3 regions of the Lelliottia jeotgali genome follow, and region 1 is predicted to be linked to each of the others. Evidence: predicted binding sites of a transcription regulator. Region 1 holds the regulator's gene; each other region holds the start of a gene.
What was found. Region 1 encodes PhoB, which activates phosphate uptake and scavenging genes when phosphate is short. Its sites were predicted from a motif close to CTGTCATAAAACTGNCNNAT; they were not measured.

Region 2: a site for PhoB is predicted at 1,394-1,413, ahead of kdgR (DNA-binding transcriptional regulator KdgR). Genes of this name have one in related genera too.
Region 3: a site for PhoB is predicted at 1,148-1,167, ahead of glpT (glycerol-3-phosphate transporter). Genes of this name have one in related genera too.

Annotation. Positions count from the first base shown of each region.
Region 1 is NZ_JAENMQ010000005.1:114,316-116,588, forward strand. Features, by position in the region: gene sbcD (exonuclease subunit SbcD) at 1-585, opposite strand, end outside; gene phoB (phosphate response regulator transcription factor PhoB) at 844-1,533, shown strand; gene phoR (phosphate regulon sensor histidine kinase PhoR) at 1,555-2,273, shown strand, end outside.
Region 2 is NZ_JAENMQ010000001.1:679,241-681,513, forward strand. Features, by position in the region: gene mgrB (PhoP/PhoQ regulatory lipoprotein MgrB) at 1-50, opposite strand, end outside; gene JBO43_RS03305 (YobH family protein) at 211-450, shown strand; gene kdgR (DNA-binding transcriptional regulator KdgR) at 511-1,302, opposite strand; gene JBO43_RS03315 (MFS transporter) at 1,481-2,273, shown strand, end outside.
Region 3 is NZ_JAENMQ010000001.1:1,085,783-1,088,055, forward strand. Features, by position in the region: gene glpT (glycerol-3-phosphate transporter) at 1-1,033, opposite strand, end outside; gene glpA (anaerobic glycerol-3-phosphate dehydrogenase subunit A) at 1,291-2,273, shown strand, end outside.

The DNA of each region.
Region 1 (2,273 bases):
CGCGTCACTTTTGCTGGCGCCGACGGTGGTCAGATGCCCGGTAGCGATGACGGGCAGCGCCGCGTCGCCGCGCAGCGCGCAGGCATCCACGTATTGTTGCTGATAATAATCGGTGATCGCCTGTAACAGATGCTGCTGCTTTTCGCCGCCGGATAGCCCGGCCTGGCTCTGGACAATATCGCGCGGGCGCAAAAAAGGAATAGGGCAAAGCACGGCGCCCGGGGTGCCATCGCGTTTTTTCAGGATTTGTGGGGCATGTCCTGCGTTAGCCACTACAGTGGTATTCAGAAACGCGAGAATGTCGCGGGATTCGTTGAGCGTGGCGACGGAATCGTGGTTGCCCGCGACGATCACCAGATGGCAGCCCGTCTGCTGCAAATTCACCACGAAGCGGTTGTAGAGTTCTCGCGCATAGCTCGGCGGCTGCCCGGTGTCAAAAATGTCTCCGGCGACGATGATGGCGTCCACCTCCTGCGACTGCGCTGTCTCCAGCAGCCAGTTCAGGAAAGCCTCATGTTCGGCGGCACGACTTTTACTGTAAAAATTTTGACCCAGATGCCAGTCCGAGGTGTGAAGTATGCGCATAACAGTTCCGTGGCAAAAAAGAGTGAACGGGATTATACACTTCATCCTTCAGGCTGCCTCTGCGTTGGCTACATCTGCTCACCTTGATGCAACTTGAATGATTTTGTGTATCTAAGGTTCCTGTGGCTGGAAAATAACCGCTGTAATAAAACAACGGTTTGCCATTCATAGTGGAAATGTTTTTCATAAATCTGTCACAAATCTGACGCATAATGGCGCCGCATTCCAAACTAATACATTAATAAGACAGGGCAAAGTATGGCGAGACGTATTCTGGTCGTAGAAGATGAAGCTCCGATTCGCGAAATGGTGTGCTTCGTGCTCGAACAAAATGGCTTCCAGCCGGTTGAGGCGGAAGATTATGACAGCGCGGTGAATCAACTGAACGAACCCTGGCCCGATTTGATTCTGCTTGACTGGATGTTGCCCGGCGGTTCTGGCCTGCAATTTATCAAGCACATTAAACGCGAAGCGATGACCCGCGATATCCCGGTGGTCATGCTGACGGCGCGTGGTGAAGAAGAGGATCGCGTGCGCGGTCTGGAAACTGGCGCGGATGATTACATCACCAAGCCGTTCTCACCGAAAGAGCTGGTGGCACGTATTAAAGCCGTGATGCGCCGTATTTCACCGATGGCGGTGGAAGAGGTGATCGAAATGCAGGGCTTGAGCCTCGACCCAACCTCACATCGTGTCATGACTGGCGAAAACCCGCTGGACATGGGCCCGACAGAATTCAAACTTTTGCACTTCTTCATGACTCATCCGGAACGCGTTTACAGTCGCGAACAGTTGCTGAATAACGTCTGGGGGACTAACGTCTATGTCGAAGACAGAACGGTAGATGTGCATATTCGCCGCTTGCGTAAAGCGCTGGAACACAGCGGCCACGATCGTATGGTGCAGACGGTCCGCGGTACGGGTTATCGTTTTTCGACCCGTTTCTGAACAATGACAGGAGTGTGACGCGTGCTGGAACGTCTGTCATGGAAAAGGCTCGTTTTTGAACTGATCTTATGCTGTATCCCCGCCGCCATTTTGGGGGCGATTTTTGGTCATCTGCCGTGGTTTTTACTGGCGGCAGTAACCGGGCTATTGGTCTGGCATTTTTGGAATTTACTGCGTCTTTCCTGGTGGCTGTGGGTCGATCGCAGCATGACGCCACCGCCGGGAAGCGGCAGCTGGGAACCGCTGTTGTACGGCCTGCACCAGATGCAAATGCGTAATAAAAAGCGCCGTCGCGAGCTGGGAAGCCTGATCAAACGCTTTCGCAGCGGGGCGGAGTCGCTGCCAGATGCCGTCATTCTGACCACCGAAGAAGGGACCATTTTTTGGTGTAACGGCCTGGCGCAACAGCTGCTCGGACTGCGCTGGCCGGACGATAACGGCCAAAACATCCTGAACCTCCTGCGTTACCCTGAATTCACCCATTACCTGAAAAAACGCGACTTTACGCGCCCGCACAATCTGGTGCTGAACAATGGCCGACATCTTGAGATCCGCGTGATGCCCTATAGCGATCAGCAGTGGTTGATGGTGGCGCGCGATGTGACCCAGATGCACCAGCTTGAAGGCGCGAGGCGGAACTTCTTCGCCAACGTCAGCCATGAGCTGCGCACGCCGCTGACGGTGCTGCAAGGCTATCTCGAGATGATGCAGGAGCAGACGCTCGAGGGTGCGCCGCGCGA
Region 2 (2,273 bases), on a different contig from region 1:
ACGCATGCAATCAGCACAACGATCAGAATTACCCAGCGAAATTTTTTCACTCCACACTCCGTCTTATTACCTGATATCTCCAGGTTATCACGGTTATCTTAAACAAAAACTAACTGTACCTTCATCAGAAAATTTTCAGAATTATGCACTTGTTTCATAGAGTAAAACTATTACGCTTAATAGCATTATTAGCAAAAAAAAGAGGCATCAATGCGATTCATTATTCGGACAATTATTGTCCTTGCTATTGTGTGGATTGGTTTATTACTTTCTGGATACGGCGTGTTGATGGGAAGCACAGAAAACGCAGCAGGACTGGGCATTCAATGTAAGTACTTGACCGCTAATGGCGTCAACACTGCACAGTATTTGCACACTGACAGCGGTATTATCGGTCTGTCCAATTGCCCTGTGCTGCGTAAAAGTAAGATGGTCGTGGATAACGGTTAATCTGGCTTGCCACCGAATAAAAAACGCCGCATTTTTAGCGGCGTTTTTTATTGACTGATTTTAGAACGGATAGTCGTTATAGCCCATCTGTTCAGAAATCTTGCGCGCCGCCGTATGCAGCATTTCAACATACTCGTGCAGGCGCTCTTCCGAGAAACGCAGCGTCGGGAAAGAGATGCTCAGGCCCGCGATAACCACACCAAAGCGATCAAACACAGGGACGCCGATACAACGTAAGCCCTCTTCCTGCTCCTGGTTATCTTCGCCATAGCCCTGCTCGCGGACTTTATCCAGCACAGTCAGCAACTCATCGGTGCTGGTGATAGTGCGTTCCGTACTGCGCTTGTATTCAACACCTTCGAGGATTTCTTTAACTTCCTCGCGGTCACGCCACGCCAGCAGAACTTTACCGATAGCGGTACTGTAAAGCGGGTTACGACGACCAATGCGTGAGTACATACGCAGATTGTACATGGAGTCGATTTTGTGGATGTAGACGATGCTGTCTTCATCCAGTGCGCCTAAGTGGACAGTCTCTTTCGTCAGGCGTGAAAGTTCACGCATTTGAATGTCAGCGCTGCGAATGAGATCCACATTTTGCAGAGCACGGGCACCCAATTCGAACAGTTTCAGGGTCAGAGAATATTTCTCAGATTCACCTTCCTGTGCAACATAGCCCAGAGATTTCATGGTTTGCAGAAAGCGATAAACGGTGCTTTTCGACATCATCACACGCTGCGACAACTCTGTAATACCAATCTCGCGCTCTTCACCAAGCGCCTGTAAGATGCCAAACACCTTCAGCACGGAAGAAACAGAATCTGGCTGTTTATCCAAATCTGCGATAGCCATTAATCACCTCATTGCGAGTGTTTTATAAAAATCAGAACCGGTTTTTATTATAAATTCGTGACCGGCAAGCTGCAATCAATCTGCGTTTACTTCGTTACAAATCTGCGACATAAAACCGAAATAACGATGCTAAAATAGTTACCCTGAGAATAATATCACCCTGAGCGTTTCATTTCCCATGGAAAAAAATCCCTCTGATGGTTTGCCCTTGCCGCAACGGTACGGTGCAATTGCTACCATTATTATCGGTATCTCAATGGCTGTCCTTGACGGCGCCATTGCAAACGTGGCACTTCCTACTATCGCCAGCGATTTGCACGCTTCCGCCGCCAGTTCCATTTGGGTGGTCAATGCGTACCAGATTGCTATTGTTGTTTCCCTGCTCTCTTTCTCATTTCTTGGAGATATGTTCGGCTATCGCCGCGTCTACCAGTGCGGCCTGGCTGTGTTTACTGTCACGTCCCTGTTTTGCGCACTTTCTGACTCTCTGCACACGCTCACCTTTGCGCGTATCGCACAGGGATTTGGCGGCGCGGCACTGATGAGCGTGAATACCGCGCTGATACGCCTTATCTACCCGCAACGTCACCTTGGACGTGGGATGGGGATTAACTCGTTCATTGTGGCGGTTTCTTCTGCCGCCGGGCCAACCATTGCAGCAGCCATTCTCTCGGTCGCGTCGTGGCAGTGGCTGTTCCTGATTAACGTGCCGCTGGGGATTATTGCCCTACTTTTTGCCCTGCGCTATCTGCCTGAAAACAGCGCCAAAAGCTCGATGCCGCGCTTTGATCTACCGAGCGCAGTGATGAATGCCCTGACCTTTGGCTTGCTGATAACAGCACTCAGCGGCTTTGCCCAGGGACAATCCCTGGCATTAATTGCTGCTGAGATTGTCGCCATGCTGGTCATCGGTTTCTTCTTTGTCCGCCGCCAGCTGGCACTGCCCACCCCGCTGCTGCCTGTCGATCTGC
Region 3 (2,273 bases), on a different contig from region 1:
CCGGCGGGTTGAGCCAGTAAACGATGGTCGCAATGGTCACCAGCGTCATAAAGAACACGCCCGTTGCACCGCGATTACCCCGGAACACTTTGTCCGACATCCAGCCACACAGCAGCGTGCCCGGAATCCCGGCGTATTCGTACAGGAAATAAGCCCAGGATGACTTATCCAGCGCGAAGTGTTTCACCTCTTTCAGGTAGGTCGGAGACCAGTCGAGAATGCCGTAGCGCAGCAGATAGACAAACACGTTCGCCACCGCGATGTACCACAGCAGCTTGTTCGGCAACACGTATTTCATGAAGATCTGCTTTGCCGTCAGCTCTTCTTCATGCTCTTTGCTGTAATCATCCGGGTAGTCGTTTTTATACTCTTCAATCGGCGGAAGGCCACAGGACTGCGGCGTATCGCGCATTAGCGCAAAGGCAATCATCGCGACGACAATCGCGCCAAACGCCGGCATGTACAGCGCGGCTTTCCAGTCGTTAAACCACGCCATCCCCAGCAGGAACAGCAGCGGAGGGATACCGCCGCCGACGTTATGCGCACAGTTCCATACCGACACAATCCCGCCACGTTCTTTCTGTGACCACCAGTGAACCATGGTACGCCCACACGGCGGCCACCCCATCCCCTGGAACCAGCCGCAGAGGAACAGCAGAACAAACATCACCGCGATGCTCGATGTCGCCCACGGCACAAAGCCCATAAACAACATCACCGCAGCGGCGAGAATCAAACCCGCGGGTAAGAAGACGCGCGGATTCGAACGATCCGAAACGGACCCCATAATGAATTTGGAAAATCCATAGGCGATAGAAATACCGGACAGGGCAAATCCTAAATCACCGCGCGAAAATCCCTGTTCCACCAGGTAAGGCATCGCCAGCGCGAAGTTTTTACGCACCAGATAGTAGGCGGCATAGCCGAAGAAAATCCCGAGGAAAATTTGCCAGCGCAGGCGGCGATAGAGCGGGTCAACTTCTGCGTCAGGCAGACGCGCCCGATGCGGGGCAGGTTTGAAGATACTGAGCATAATAGCCTCCGTGGCCATATTTTGAATTGCCGGGGCGTATCACAGCACCCCAGCTCCAGAGAGGCGGCGATGTTAAATAATCACAACGATTGTTACTGTGAATCAACGCACGAATTGTTACAGAAATATGACATAGTGCGCAAAAAGGCGCACGGAATCACGTTTCAATTTCGTTTTATGCTCGAATGTGTTCGAAATCAAACAAACCACATTTTTGATGTGGCTAAATGGTAAAAAAACGAACATGAGGGAAGACAATGACAATCCGCGATCCCCGTTATAGCGATGTGATTATCATTGGTGGCGGCGCAACGGGTGCCGGAATGGCGCGGGACTGCGCCCTGCGAGGATTAAGCGTTACGTTGCTGGAACGCCACGATATTGCCACTGGCGCCACCGGACGCAATCATGGCCTGCTTCACAGCGGCGCGCGCTATGCCGTCACCGATAACGAATCGGCGCGCGAGTGCATTGCTGAAAACCAGATCCTCAAACGCATCGCCCGCCACTGCATCGAGCCGACCAGCGGCCTGTTTATCACCCTCCCCGAAGACGATCTCGCCTTTCAGAAAACCTTTATTACCGCCTGCACCGAAGCGGGTATTACCGCCGAAGCGATCGCCCCTGAACTTGCGCGGCGTATCGAACCTGCCGTGAACCCTGCCCTGCTCGGCGCGGTCCGCGTTCCCGATGGCACCGTTGACCCCTTCCGTCTGACGGCCGCTAATATGCTCGATGCCCGCGAGCACGGCGCGACTATTCTAACCGCGCATGAAGTGACGGGGCTGATCCGCGAAGGCGACAGAGTGCGGGGCGTACGCGTCTATGACCACCTCTACGGCGAACACAGCGAGTTGTACGCCAGTGTGGTAGTGAACGCCGCGGGGATCTGGGGACAGCGTATTGCCGAATATGCCGAGCTGTCCATTCGCATGTTCCCGGCCAAAGGCTCGCTGCTGATCCTCGATCACCGCATCAACAATCACGTCATCAACCGCTGCCGTAAGCCGTCCGACGCCGACATTCTGGTACCCGGCGATACCATTTCCCTGATTGGGACCACCTCGACGCACATTGATTACAAGGATATCGACAGCAACCGTGTCACCGCGGAAGAGGTGGACATCCTGCTGCGCGAAGGGGAAAAACTGGCGCCGATCATGGCGCAAACCCGCATTCTGCGGGCTTATTCCGGTGTGCGTCCGCTGGTCGCCAGCGATGACGATCCAAGCGGGCGTAA